DNA from 3 places in the Streptomyces sp. Ag109_G2-15 genome. Region 2 is predicted to be linked to each of the others. Evidence: riboswitches for the same ligand, from Rfam matches in the RefSeq annotation. Region 2 holds a riboswitch; each other region holds the start of a gene.

Region 1 (4,615 bases), on a different contig from region 2:
CCGAACTCCTGGGCGGCCGCCAGGCGGATGGAGTACGCGGGCTCCTCCTTGCCCATCTCGAAGAGTTCCTCGTAGAGCGGCGTGGTGTCGATCCTGCGGGAGGTGGCCCGCAGCGCCGTGCCGAGCTGCTTGAGCAGCCCCAGTTTCGCCTCCTCCAGGGTGCGCCGGTCGCCCTTGAAGCCCCGCCACCGGTGGTGCACCGTACGGACGATGGTGCGGAGCAGTCTCGGGTCGTCCTCCACGCTCTCGACCTCCAGGGCCGCCGTGTACAGGTCGAGCGCCTTCGGGTCGGCCGGGCGGCGGTCGGCGGCGGTCAGCAGCCGGTGGGCCAGCGGCCGCCCCCGCACGGGAGCCTGCCGCCGGAACTCCTCCTCCCACTTCTTCAGCTCGGCGGTCACGCTGCCGCCCTTCGCGGACCGGTCCGCCGCCCGCCGGCGGGACAGCAGCACCAGGGCGATGAGCAACTCCCTGCTGGGACCCGGAGGTTGCAGCGCCCGCTCGACCAGCTCTCCGGCGCCGCGCTCCCCCAGGCGGTAGAGCATGCGGTAGCCGAAGTAGGCCTGGAGGGTGCTGTGCGGGAAGCGGACCTTCTGCTCGAAGCCCTCCACCAGCCTCAGTTTGTCGGCATGGCTCGCGAAGCGGGCGAGGACGGCACGGCACTGGCCCAGGTTCCCCTCCCGCAGCCTTCTGCTCACCTCATCGCTCATACCGGCGCACAGGAGGCTCCAGATCCGTTCCCGGTGCCACTCGGAGAAGACGTTGCCGCGCTTGCCGTAGCGGTCGTAGTCCCGCTGCTCCCACAGGTGCTCGGCGATGGCCCGCACCCGCCGGACCCGGCCGGGGTGGACGTCCCTGTCCAGCAGCTCCCTGAAGCCGACCTCCAGCGTGTCCTGGAGGAGTCCCACACAGGCCAGGGCGGAGACCACCTCCAGGGCGTCCCGCCGCTCCCTCGGCTCCAGCGCCACGTCCGCGCGCAGCCGGCCCTCCAGCAGGGAGTTCTCCCAGGTCTCCAGCAGCCACAGTCGCAGTTGGCCGCGGTCCCTGCTGCGGGAGTCCAGGCGCCGCGGGTCGTCGCGGCGGTCCCGCTCCAGGTCGCCGTGGTGGTGCAGCTCCCGGGCGATCTGCAGGTAGATGGGGGACTCGGTCACCTCCGCCGTCTCCACGATCCAGTCGACGCGGCGCTCGTCCGTCTCCGGCACGCGTGCCTCGACGAAGTGCAGCGCCTCCTCCTCGCTGAGCGGTTCCAGCTCCACGATGGCGGCGGGGGTGCTCTCCAGCGGGCTGTGCGGCCGGGAGGCGATGACGAGGGGCAGCCGCTCCCCGTGGGCGCGCTCGATGGCCCTGCGGATGATGTTGTCCCGGTCCTCCCGCAGGCCCTCGTCGAGTACGGCCTCCTCCAGGCCGTCGGCGATGACGACCACCTTGTCGTCGGCGAGCAGCTGCTGCCAGACCCGCTCGGTCTTGGCGCGCGCCAGGACGCCCTGGGGCGCCTCCTCGGCGAATCGCTTCTGGGCCATGCGCTCGAAGTCCAGGTCGGGGCCGGTGGCGTCGCGCAGCCGGATCGGGACGGGGACGGCACCCTGCGCGGCCAGCATCTCGGTGAGCCGCACCAGGACGGCGGTCTTGCCCACGCCCATCCCGCCGACGAGCAGATACGGGCGGCGGGTGTCGCGCTCGCGCAGCCGCTGGGCGATGACCTGGGCGACCTCCTCCCGGCCGACGATCTCGGCGATGTCCGGCCCGGCGGTGACGACCAGGTCCTGCGGACGCCGGCGCGCCTTCGCGAGATAGCGGCGCTTGGTCCAGCTGTACCAGGCGAACAGGAAGAACGCGGCGGCGAGCGAGGCGGCGAGGACGGGACCGAGGACGCGGGAGATGCCGTCGAACCCCGGGCTCGCTATCCATTTCTCGACCCAGTTCTTCTCGTTCCTGTGCGGCGAGAGCGAGAGGTACACGCCCTCCACGAACCAGGCGAGGAGCGCGAGCGCGGCGAGGGCCCACACGACCCTGACGGCGTTGGTGTAGGAGAACCATCTGCGCCACTTCTTGGGCCGGGTGGTGTCCTGGCGGGCCTCCCACCGGACAGTCAGGGCGTGCCAGCGCCTCAGGTACACCCGTCTGACCCGTCGCCCGAGTCCCCTCAACGGAAGTGTCGCCATGGGTGCGTTGGGCGGTCGCTCCTTGCCCGGCGGATGACGGACGACCTTCGGCATGGTGCGCTCTCCTCCCCAGAGCTGGCTCGGGACGGAGGACCCCCGCCGGTGTCGGCACCTACTTCCATGGAATCACTCACGGCTGCCCCCGCAACCCGGCTGCCCCGGTCCGCACACCCGAGCGGGACCGGAATCCCCTCTCCCGCCTGGCCGACCTCACTCTCCTCACCCACGAGTTGACCGTCTGAAGCCACCGCAACACGCAACAGACACAACATCTGGGGGTGACACCACGACCCGGCACTAGATGTATGCTCGTCCTCGCTGTCGCCGCAGGGGAATCCGGTGCGAATCCGGAACTGTCCCGCAACGGTGTACTTGCGTGCATCCGCACGCCTGTTCAGTCCGAGGACCTGTCGGCAGCGCGCGCCCGGCCGTCCGGTCCGGGTGCCTTCAGACGTCCGGGCCTCGTGGAGTGGGCCGGTGGACGCGACGCCGTGCGCGCTCGTGCTGCCCCCTGCCCTCCGCCAGGCCCCGTGCCGAGCGAGGGAGAGCCCCACGTGACCATCGCGCCAGCCGACCCGGCTTCAGCCGTCCAGGCGACCGCAGCCCCGGTGGAGACCGACGGTCCCGGTGCCGCGTTGCTGCGGACCCTGACCGAGCTGACCGCCGACCTCCCCGACGCCGACCCCGGCCGGGTCGCCGCGGCCGCGCTGCGGGGCCGCTCCGCCCGGGCCGACGAGGCGGAGTTGCGCGAGCTGGCCACGGAGGCGGCCGCGGGCCTCATCTCCGAGGACCCCGCCTACTCCCGGCTGGCCGCCCGGCTGCTGACCATCTCGATCCGCGCCGAGGCCGCCTCGCAGGGCGTGACGTCCTTCACCGGGTCCGTCGCCGTGGGCCACCGCGAGGGCCTGGTCGCCGACCGCACGGCGGAGTTCGTACGACTGCACGCCGAGCGTCTCGACACGCTGATCGACGCGGCCGGCGACGACCGCTTCGGCTACTTCGGCCTGCGCACCCTGCACAGCCGCTATCTGCTCCGGCACCCGATCACCCGTCGGGTGCTCGAGACGCCCCAGCACTTCATGCTGCGGGTCGCGAGCGGTCTGGCCGAGGACGACACCACCCGGTCCGTCGACGAAGTAGCGGCGCTCTACGGGCTCATGAGCCGTCTCGACTACCTGCCCTCCTCCCCCACGCTCTTCAACTCCGGCACGCGGCACCCCCAGATGTCGTCCTGCTACCTCCTCGACTCGCCACTGGACGAGCTGGACTCCATCTACGACCGCTACCACCAGGTCGCCCGCCTCTCCAAGCACGCCGGCGGCATCGGTCTGTCGTACTCCCGGATCCGCAGCCGCGGTTCGCTGATCCGCGGCACCAACGGGCACTCCAACGGCATCGTCCCGTTCCTGAAGACCCTGGACGCCTCGGTGGCGGCCGTGAACCAGGGCGGCCGGCGCAAGGGCGCGGCCGCGGTGTACCTGGAGACCTGGCACTCCGACATCGAGGAGTTCCTGGAGCTGCGGGACAACACCGGTGAGGACGCCCGCCGTACGCACAACCTCAACCTCGCCCACTGGATCCCGGACGAGTTCATGCGCCGGGTCAACGCCGACGAGCAGTGGTCGCTGTTCTCCCCGGCGGACGTGCCGGAACTGGTCGACCTCTGGGGCGCGGAGTTCGACGCGGCCTACCGCAAGGCGGAGGCGGACGGGCTCGCGAAGAAGACCATCCCGGCCCGCGACCTGTACGGCCGCATGATGCGCACCCTCGCGCAGACCGGCAACGGCTGGATGACCTTCAAGGACGCCGCCAACCGCACCGCCAACCAGACGGCCGAGCCGGGCCACACCGTCCACTCCTCCAACCTCTGCACGGAGATCCTGGAGGTCACCGACGACGGCGAGACGGCGGTCTGCAACCTGGGTTCGGTCAACCTCGGTGCCTTCGTGCGCGACGGGGACATCGACTGGGAGCGCCTGGACGAGACGGTCCGCACGGCCGTCACCTTCCTCGACCGTGTGGTCGACATCAACTTCTACCCGACCGAGCAGGCGGGCCGCTCCAACGCCAAGTGGCGTCCGGTGGGCCTGGGCGCGATGGGTCTGCAGGACGTCTTCTTCAAGCTGCGCCTGCCCTTCGACTCCGCCGAGGCCAAGGCCCTGTCCACCCGTGTCGCCGAGCGGATCATGCTCGCCGCGTACGAGGCCTCCGCCGACCTGGCCGAGCGCAACGGCCCGCTGCCGGCCTGGGAGAAGACCCGTACGGCCAAGGGCGTTCTGCACCCCGACCACTACGACGCCGAGCTGACCTGGCCGGAGCGCTGGGCGGCCCTGCGCGAGCGGATCGCCGCGGTCGGCATGCGCAACTCGCTCCTCCTCGCGATCGCGCCGACCGCCACCATCGCCTCCATCGCGGGCGTGTACGAGTGCATCGAGCCGCAGGTCTCCAACCTGTTC
Region 2 (4,615 bases):
CTTCTCGCCGGGGATGCCCTCGATGCCCTTGGGGTCCGAGCCGCGGGAGAGGATGTGGAAGCTGTCCAGGCAGGTGCCCAGCGCCGGGTGGCCCGCGGTCTCGACGATGCGCCAGGCATGGTCGTACGTGTTCACGTGCCGCCCCCAGGCGAGCGCCTCGTAGGCGACGCGGATGCCGAACTCCTGGGCCAGACCCGCCAGTTGACTCAGCTGCTCCGCGGCGAGCGCGTCGTCGTCCACCGTCTGCGGGGAGACGTTGGAACAGACGAGGACGGTGTCCACGCCGAGCCGTGTCATCAGGTCGAACTTGTGCCGGGCGCGACGGAGATTGCGGGCGAACTCGTCGGCGGACACGGCCTCGATGTCCCGCATCGGCTGGTAGAGGTCGATGGACAGGCCCAGGTCCGCGGTGCGGGCGGCGACCTCCTCAGGCGCCAGGGGGCTCGCGAGCAGGTCGTTCTCGAAGATCTCGACGCCGTCGAAGCCGGCGCGCGCGGCGGCGGTGAGCTTCTCGGTCAGGGTGCCGCTGAGGCAGACGGTGGCGATCGACTTACGCATGGCCGCCACCCACGCCGATCCAGGTCTCCCCGGCCCGCCCTGCTGCTTTCACTGAAACTCCAAGCTGACCACTAGACGGTTCATTCGTTCCGCTGTGCGGTCACAGTAATCAGGCAGGGGTCTTCTGGACAAGGGCGCATCGAGCCCAGTCTCGACCGGGGGGGGTGGCCAGAGCGCCACGGCGGGCCACTGCAGCCTTGAATCGCCAGGTCCACGGTACGGATCTGACAGACCGCTCAGCGGTACCTCAGGGGTGAGCTACGGAGCCGTCAAGGGCCGCGACAGGATGGCCCCGGCTCTGCGGTTTCCCTGGTCCGCGCAGCGGACTACGGTCGGGGGTGTCATGGACGGGTGGGCGCGGCGCGGAGACGGGTCGGCCACAGCGGGGAGGCAGCAGGTGAGCGAGGAAGAGACGCCGGCGGGGGGCGACCGGGATCAGCAGCCCACCGGGGTGCGCAGTGTCCGGCGGGCCTTCGACATCCTCAACCTGCTCAGCGAGCAACGGCCCGTGATCACGCTGCGGGAGATCACCGAGGCGACCGGGCTGGCGAAGACCACCGCGCTGCGGCTGGTGCAGACCCTGGAGGAGAGCGGTCTGCTGTGGTCGCACCCGGCCGGCTACACTGCGGGGCCGGCGCTGTGGCGCTGGGCCTATCTCGCCCGCAGCCAGTGGGAAGTGCCCCAGGAGACCCGTAAGGTCATGCGCGACCTGGCCGACCGGCTCGGCGAGACCGTCAACCTCTTCGTCGCGCGTGACGTCCACCGCATCTGCGTCGCCCACGAGGAGAGCCCGCACCCGCTGCGTCATGTCGTCGACGTCGGCGACGAGCAGCCCCTGTGGGCCGGCGCCTCCTCCAAGATCCTCCTGCGCGACGCCCCCGAGGCGCTGCTACAGCGCGTGGCCGCCGCCTCCCCCCGCGGTGAGGCGTACACCGATCAGCTGCGGACCTGGGCGGCCGAGGCGGCCGAGCGGGGCTACGCGGTCAGCAGCAGCGAGTGGGACGAGGGGCTGACCGCCGTGGCGGTGCCCGTGACCGGCCGCACCGGCCGGGTCGTCGCGTCCCTCTCCCTGAGCGGCCCCAGCCACCGCTTCCCCTACGAGGCCGTCGAGCGCTTCGCCACAGAACTCACCCAGGGCGCCCGCCTCATCTCCGACCAGGGCTTCACCCACCCACTGGGCAGCGAGGGCTGAGCCGGCGGGCTCCCGCGGGAGAGTCACACGGGGGCGCCGACAGTCCCTCAGGAATGCGTTACCCCGCCTGGCGCAGGCCGAGTTCGTACACCTGTGGTTCCGGCGGCGCACGCCACCCTCTAGGCTTGCCGGTGCAGCTGGTTCGCCCCGTCAGCCAGGCGGGATGCGTCGTAAGAGGGAACCCGGTGGGAATCCGGGACTGCCCCGCAGCGGTGAGCGGGAACGACCGCCGTCATACGCACTGGGCCCACGAACAGGGTCTGGGAAGCGACGGCCAGTAGGTGTCCTCCTTGGTGAGGGCGTGCCCGCGAGTCCGAAGACCTGCCAACTGCCCGCGTGCGAAGCACTCGTGCGCGGACATCCCGGTGACCTCGAGGGCGGGTCGGCGTACACACCGAGCGGGCGGCCGCTGCCGTCCGGTCCGTCGCCCCTTCGCGCTCTCGTCCCGTCCCCGGGATCTCAGGGATCAGTCTCGCGAAGGAGATCTCCGTGACCACCAAGCCCGCAGCCGCGGCAGCACGGGCCACCGTGTACGGCTACCCCCGCCAGGGACAGCACCGGGAACTGAAGAAGGCGATCGAGGGCTACTGGACGGGCCGCGTCACCGCGGACGCCCTGCGGGCCACCGCCGCCGAACTGCGCCGCACCACCTGGCGGCGGCTCGCCGAGGCCGGCATCGACGAGGTGCCGACCGGCGACTTCTCGTACTACGACCACGTACTCGACACCACCGTCATGGTCGGCGCGATCCCCGACCGGCACCGGGCCGCCGTCGCCGCCGATCCGCTCGACGGGTACTTCGCCATGGCCCGCGGCACCCAGGACGCGGCGCCGCTGGAGATGACCAAGTGGTTCGACACGAACTACCACTACCTGGTCCCGGAACTGGGCCCGGACACGGTGTTCACGGCTCACTCGGCCAAGCAGGTCGCCGAGCACACGGAGGCCGGCGCCCTGGGGCTCACGGCCCGGCCGGTGCTCGTCGGCCCCGTCACCTACCTCCTGCTCGCCAAGCCCGCGCCCGGCGTGGCTCCCGGCTTCGACCCGCTCACCCTCCTCGACCGGCTGCTGCCGGTGTACGCCGAGGTCCTCGCCGACCTGCGCGCGGCCGGTGCGGAGTGGGTGCAGCTGGACGAGCCCGCCCTGGTCGAGGACCGTACTCCGGCCGAACTGAGCGCCGCGGCCCGCGCCTACCGTGCCCTCGGCGCCCTCACCGACCGGCCCAGGCTGCTGGTCGCCTCCTACTTCGGCCGGCTCGGTGCGGCCCTGCCGCTGTTGGCCAAGGCGCCGGTGGACGGACTCGGCCTGGACTTCACCGAGGCCGCGGCCGCCAACCTGGACGCGCTCGCGGCCGTCGGCGGGCTGCCCGGCAAGCGCCTGGTCGCGGGGGTCGTCAACGGCCGCAACGTCTGGGTCAACGACCTCGAGAAGTCGCTGGCCACCCTCGGCACCCTGCTCGGTCTGGCCGACCAGGTCGATGTGTCGGCCTCCTGCTCGCTGCTGCACGTCCCCCTCGACGCCTCGGCGGAGCGGGACATCGCACCGCAGATCCGGCGCTGGCTCGCCTTCGCCCGGCAGAAGACCGCCGAGATCGCCACCCTGGCCCGCGGGCTCTCCCACGGCCCGGACGCCATCGCCGCCGAACTGTCCGCCAACCGCGCCGACCTCGCCTCCCGGGCAGCCTCCGCCATCACCCGCGACCCGGCCGTCCGCGCCCGCACCGCCGCCGTCACCGCCGCGGACGCCCGCCGCCGTCAGCCGTACCCGGAGCGGGCCGCGGCCCAGCGCGCCCATCTGCGTCTGCCGTTGCTGCCCACGACGACCATCGGCTCCTTCCCGCAGACCGGTGACCTGCGCACCGCGCGGGCCGACCTGCGTGCGGGACGGATCGACACGGCAGGCTACGAGGAGCGCATCCGGGCCGAGATCCAGGAGGTGATCGCCTTCCAGGAGCAGGCCGGCCTGGACGTCCTGGTGCACGGCGAGGCCGAACGCAACGACATGGTCCAGTACTTCGCCGAACAGCTCACCGGCTACCTCGCCACCCAGCACGGCTGGGTCCAGTCCTACGGCACCCGCTGCGTACGCCCGCCGATCCTGGCCGGCGACATCTCCCGCCCCGAACCGATGACGGTGCGCTGGACGTCGTACGCCCAGTCCCTCACCGACCGCCCGGTCAAGGGCATGCTCACCGGCCCGGTCACCATGCTCGCCTGGTCGTTCGTCCGTGACGACCAGCCGCTCGCCGAGACCGCACGCCAGGTCGCCCTCGCCCTGCGCGACGAGGTGAACGACCTGGAGGCAGCGGGCACTTCGGTGATCCAGGTCGACGAGCCCGCGCTGCGCGAGACCCTGCCGCTGCGGTCCGCCGACCGCCCGGCCTACCTGGAGTGGGCCACGGAGGCGTTCCGGCTCACCACCAGCGGCGTGCGCCCGGACACCCAGATCCACACCCACATGTGCTACGCCGAGTTCGGCGACGTCGTCCGGGCCATCGACGATCTCGACGCCGACGTCATCAGCCTGGAAGCCGCCCGCTCCCACATGCAGGTCGCCCGGGAACTCGCCGCCTACGGCTACCCGCGCGAGGCCGGACCGGGTGTCTACGACATCCACTCCCCGCGGGTACCCGGCGCGGAGGAGTCTGCCGATCTCCTGCGCCTCGGGCTGAAGGCCATCCCCGCCGAACGTCTGTGGGTCAACCCCGACTGTGGTCTCAAGACGCGTGGCTGGCCCGAGGTACGGGCCAGTCTGGAGAACCTGGTGGCTGCGGCGCGGACCGTGCGCAGGGAGATCTAGCCACCGAGCCGGGCGCGCCCCGGTCGAACCGACCGGGGCGGCCTGCGCGGCTGCCCGGCATGCCCG
Region 3 (4,615 bases), on a different contig from region 2:
TCGAACGATTGCCTGGGTAAATGGAAAACTTCTCGCTGATCCTCGCGATTGTGGTGGTAACCGCACTCGCGTTCGATTTCACGAACGGTTTTCACGACACCGCCAACGCGATGGCCACGACCATCTCGACCGGTGCGCTCAAGCCCAAGGTCGCGGTGGCCATGTCCGCCGCCCTCAACCTTGTAGGCGCTTTCCTCTCCGTGGAGGTCGCCAACACGATCTCCAAGGGTCTCGTAGATGAGAACGGCATCCGTCCCGAGGTCATCTTCGCCGCTCTCACCGGCGCGATCCTCTGGAACCTGCTGACCTGGCTCGTCGGACTGCCGTCCAGTTCCTCCCACGCCCTGATGGGCGGTCTGGTCGGCGCCACCGTCGCCTCCGCCGGCTTCGGCGCCGTCCACGGAGACATGCTGGTCACCAAGGTGCTGCTCCCGGCGGTGGCCGCCCCGATCGTGGCCGGCCTCGCGGCGATGCTCGCCACCCGGTTCTCGTACGGCATCGGCGGCAAGGCCGACGGCGAGGCCACCCGCAAGGGCTACCGCGCCGGGCAGATCGCCTCCGCCGGTCTGGTCTCCCTCGCCCACGGCACCAACGACGCGCAGAAGACGATGGGCATCATCACCCTCGCCCTCATCGCGGGCGGCGCCATCTCCCCCGGCTCCAACCCTCCCACCTGGGTCATCCTCTCCGCGGGTCTGGCCATCGCGCTCGGCACCTACATCGGCGGCTGGCGCATCATCCGCACCATGGGCAAGGGCCTGACCGACCTCGAGCCGCGACAGGGCTTCGCCGCCCAGACCAGCGCGGCCACGGCCATCCTGGCCTCCTCCCACCTCGGCTTCTCCCTCTCCACCACCCACGTCGTCTCCGGCTCGGTGATGGGTGCGGGCCTGGGCCGCAAGGGCGGTGTGGTCCGCTGGTCCACCGCGACCCGCATGTTCATCGCCTGGGCGCTGACCCTGCCGGCCGCCGCGCTGGTCGGCGCGGGCGCCGAGTCCGTCACGGACCTGGGTGACTGGGGCACCGCGGTCGTCGCCGTCTTCCTGGTCGGCGCCAGCGCCACGATCTGGAAGATCTCCCGTCGCGAGGTCGTCGACCACACCAACGTGGTCGCCGACACGACGGAGCCGGCCGGCGTGGTGACCACCGCCATCGCCGCGGTGACCCCGCCGCCCGCGGGCACCGTCGCCGATGACCTGTCGGCCACGATCCCGGCTCCGGCCGTGACCGCCGCCACCGCCACCGACCCGGCTCCGGCGGCTCCGCCGGCCGCCGCGGTCTGACCGCCCAGTACCGAAGGAAGCATCCCCATGAAGATCGACTGGGCGGCCCTCGGCTCCGTCTTCGGCGTCAGCCTCGCGTTCACGGTGGGCCTGGTGGCCCTGTTCACCCTCGGCGTCAACGGCCTGTCGCGCCGCGAGAAGGCGGTGGCGCAGGGTGGGTCCGCGGCGCTGGCGGTGACTGGTGCGTACGTGTGCTTCGCGGCTTGTGCGGCTGCGGTGGCTTACGGGATTTACTTGATCGTGGCGAAGCCCTGACGGCTGATCCACGCGTTGTCCGCCCTGTCGGGGCCATCTACCGGTGGCCTCGGCAGGGCGGAGTCATGTCGGCTTCCGGGGGAATGCTGAGCGACGGCTGGGACTTCGTCACGTTCGGTGGATGGGGGCCCAAGTAGCCGCACAGGGGCTGGATGGGGCCTTGGGTGAGGTGGGCGAGGGGGTAGGTCAGGGTGCCCGCGTCGGTGTAGCCGTGTAGACCCCGTCTGCGCCGCAGCGAAAGTTCCGTCCGACCGGAACAGCGCGGCAGACACGTCCGACTCGTCCGTCACAGGCTCCGGCAGAGGGCCCAACTCGGTTCGCATCTTGAATGGACAGGACCGTCCGAGTCGTCCTGAAGCACAGCAGCGGTGGTGCCGCTTGCGTGCGCCATGGCCCGCACGTTGCCCAACGGCCCATCGGCGTGGGCGTCCCACGTCGGGTGGACACGGAATTCGAGGAGGTCCCGCCCCGTCACCAGGTCATGCGGCAGGACCCACCCGACGTCGAGCAGCTCCCCCTGCCTGGACTCGACGCCCCAGCTGACCCCGGATCCCCAACGTCCGTCGGATCCATCCCCATTCGACCACTGCATGTTCACCGTGAAGTGCGCCTCCGTGGAACCCCGCGCCACTGCGATTGCCTGCTGGAGGGTCTCCGCCGCCACACCGGCCGCCGTGCCGCCCCGTGAGACCCGCTGCACCCCGCCGGGACGCTCGCCCGCCACCTCCAGCAGTACGGCCTGGCCGTCGTCCAGCAGCATCTCGCCCACGTACGCCACCGTGTGTCCCCTCCCACGCCCGTTGCATCCCGTATGAGACGTACGCGCTCTTGCAGGCGGTCACCGTCCGTGAGGACAAGCGGGATTCCCGAATGCCGCCCGACGGAGGGGAATTCACCGCAACCCGGTCCACCCTCACCGCCCGCCGTGCTGGCGATGTGGGCCTCAGCACAGTCCGGCGTCCCAGGTCAAAGGCAAGTTGACGGCCCTTCCGGGTGCGTGGTGGACTGCCCAGGCCATGTACGGCGGCAGGAGAGGAAGCCGGTGCGAATCCGGCGCGGTCCCGCCACTGTCACCGGGGAAGAAAACCCCGGGAGCCAGGAACTCTCACCGCCGGTCTCGTCGAACCAGGGCGCGGACACCCTGAGTGAGGACATATCGCCATGCGCGGCTGCCGATTGAGGTTCAGTAACCGGGCCCTGCCTGCCCCCACGGCCGGCTGAGCCGATGGGTGCCGATCGCTGCTACGCGTACGGCGCCGCCGCCGGCCTCATCGGCGACCTGCTTCTCGGCGATCCGCGCCGCGGGCATCCGGTCGCCGCGTTCGGGCGGGCTGCCGCGGCCGTGGAGCGGGTGTTGTGGCGCGACCACCGTGGCTGGGGGGCGCTGCACACCGTCGTGTGCGCCGGAGGTGCCGTCGCGCTGGGGGCCGTGGCCGAGCGGGCCGTGCGCCGCTCCCCCCTCGCTTCCGTGGCGTTGGCCGGTGCCGCCACCTGGGCTGTCGTCGGGGGCACTTCGCTCGCCCGGGAGGCGCGGACCATCGGGCGCGCCCTGGAGGCCGGGGATGTCGAGGCGGCCCGGGTGCGGCTGCCGCATCTGTGCGGGCGGGATCCGCAGGCGCTGGATGCCGACGGGATCGCGCGGGCCGTCGTGGAGTCCGTCGCCGAGAACACCTCCGACGCCGTCGTGGGGGCCCTGGTGTGGGGTGCCGTGGGTGGGGTGCCCGGGCTGCTCGGGTTCCGGGCCGTCAACACCCTGGACGCGATGGTGGGGCACAAGTCGGCCCGCTACCGGCGCTACGGCTGGGCCTCCGCCCGGCTGGACGACGTCACCGGGTGGCCGGGGGCTCGGCTGACCGCCGTGCTGGCCGCCGTGGCCGGGCCCGACCCGCGGGGTGCCCTGCGCGCCTGGAAGGCCGACGCCCGCAGGCACCCGAGCCCCAACGCCGGTCCCGTCGAGGCCTCGTTCGCGGGTGCCCTCGGTGTGCGGCTGGGCGGGACGCTCTCCTACGGCGGGCGCGTCGAACACCGGCCCGTGCTCAACGGGGACACCGGGCGGGCCGTCCGGGTCACCGACATCGACCGGGCCGTACGGCTCTCCCGCCGGGTCGGCCTGCTCGCGCTCGGCGTCACGGTCGCCGCGCGCCGACTCGTGAAGGGACGTGCGAAGTGAACGGTGGTCTCCTCGTCGCCGGCACCACCTCCGACGCCGGCAAGAGCGTCGTGACGGCCGGGATCTGCCGGTGGCTGGTGCGCCAGGGCGTCAAGGTCGCGCCCTTCAAGGCGCAGAACATGTCCCTCAACTCGTTCGTGACCCAGGAGGGTGCCGAGATCGGGCGGGCTCAGGCCATGCAGGCCCAGGCCTGTCGCGTCGAGCCGACCGCGCTGATGAACCCCGTGCTGCTCAAGCCCGGCGGTGAGCAGAGCAGCCAGGTGGTGCTGCTCGGGAAGCCGGTCGGTGAGCTGAGCGCGCGCGGGTATCACGGGGGGCGCCAGCAGCGGCTCCTCGGCACGGTGTTGGACTGTCTCGCCGAGTTGCGGGGCACGTATGACGCGGTGATCTGTGAGGGGGCGGGGAGCCCGGCCGAGATCAATCTGCGGCGGACCGACATCGTGAACATGGGGATCGCGCGGAACGCGCGGCTGCCGGTGCTCGTCGTGGGTGACATCGACCGCGGGGGCGTCTTCGCCTCCTTCTTCGGGACCGTCGCGCTGCTCTCGCCCGAGGACCAGGAGCTGGTCGCCGGGTTCCTGGTCAACAAGTTCCGCGGCGATGTCAGCCTGCTGGAGCCGGGGCTCGACATGCTGCACGGGCTGACCGGACGGCACACGTACGGCGTCCTGCCCTTCCGGCACGGGCTCGGCATCGACGAGGAGGACGGGCTGCGGGTGTCCCTGCGCGGGACCGTGCGGGAGTCGAACACCGCCCCGCCCGTCGGCGAGGACGTCCTGCGCGTCGCCGTCTGCGCGGTCCCGCTCATGTCCAACTTCACCGACGTGGACGCGCTGGCCGCCGAACCGGGTGTCGTGGTGCGGTTCGTGGACCGGCCCGAGGAGCTGGCCGATGCCGACCTGGTCGT

The links. Region 2 has a riboswitch for cobalamin ahead of metE (5-methyltetrahydropteroyltriglutamate--homocysteine S-methyltransferase). Riboswitches for the same ligand answer to the same signal wherever they lie in the genome.
Region 1: linked by a shared signal. The riboswitch ahead of CRP49_RS06180 (ribonucleoside-diphosphate reductase subunit alpha) and the one ahead of metE (5-methyltetrahydropteroyltriglutamate--homocysteine S-methyltransferase) in region 2 are both predicted to bind cobalamin.
Region 3: linked by a shared signal. The riboswitch ahead of CRP49_RS25030 (cobalamin biosynthesis protein) and the one ahead of metE (5-methyltetrahydropteroyltriglutamate--homocysteine S-methyltransferase) in region 2 are both predicted to bind cobalamin.

The regions. Positions count from the first base shown of each region.
Region 1 is NZ_OCNI01000001.1:1,446,668-1,451,282, forward strand. It holds gene CRP49_RS06175 (NACHT domain-containing protein) at 1-2,213, opposite strand, end outside; cobalamin riboswitch at 2,452-2,589, shown strand; gene CRP49_RS06180 (ribonucleoside-diphosphate reductase subunit alpha) at 2,714-4,615, shown strand, end outside.
Region 2 is NZ_OCNI01000002.1:491,908-496,522, forward strand. It holds gene CRP49_RS38710 (bifunctional sugar phosphate isomerase/epimerase/4-hydroxyphenylpyruvate dioxygenase family protein) at 1-558, opposite strand, end outside; gene CRP49_RS38715 (IclR family transcriptional regulator) at 956-1,750, shown strand; cobalamin riboswitch at 1,872-2,094, shown strand; gene metE (5-methyltetrahydropteroyltriglutamate--homocysteine S-methyltransferase) at 2,240-4,549, shown strand.
Region 3 is NZ_OCNI01000001.1:5,569,586-5,574,200, reverse strand. It holds gene CRP49_RS25045 (inorganic phosphate transporter) at 21-1,283, shown strand; gene CRP49_RS25040 (hypothetical protein) at 1,311-1,538, shown strand; gene CRP49_RS25035 (hypothetical protein) at 1,825-2,316, opposite strand; cobalamin riboswitch at 2,522-2,664, shown strand; gene CRP49_RS25030 (cobalamin biosynthesis protein) at 2,764-3,708, shown strand; gene CRP49_RS25025 (cobyric acid synthase) at 3,705-4,615, shown strand, end outside.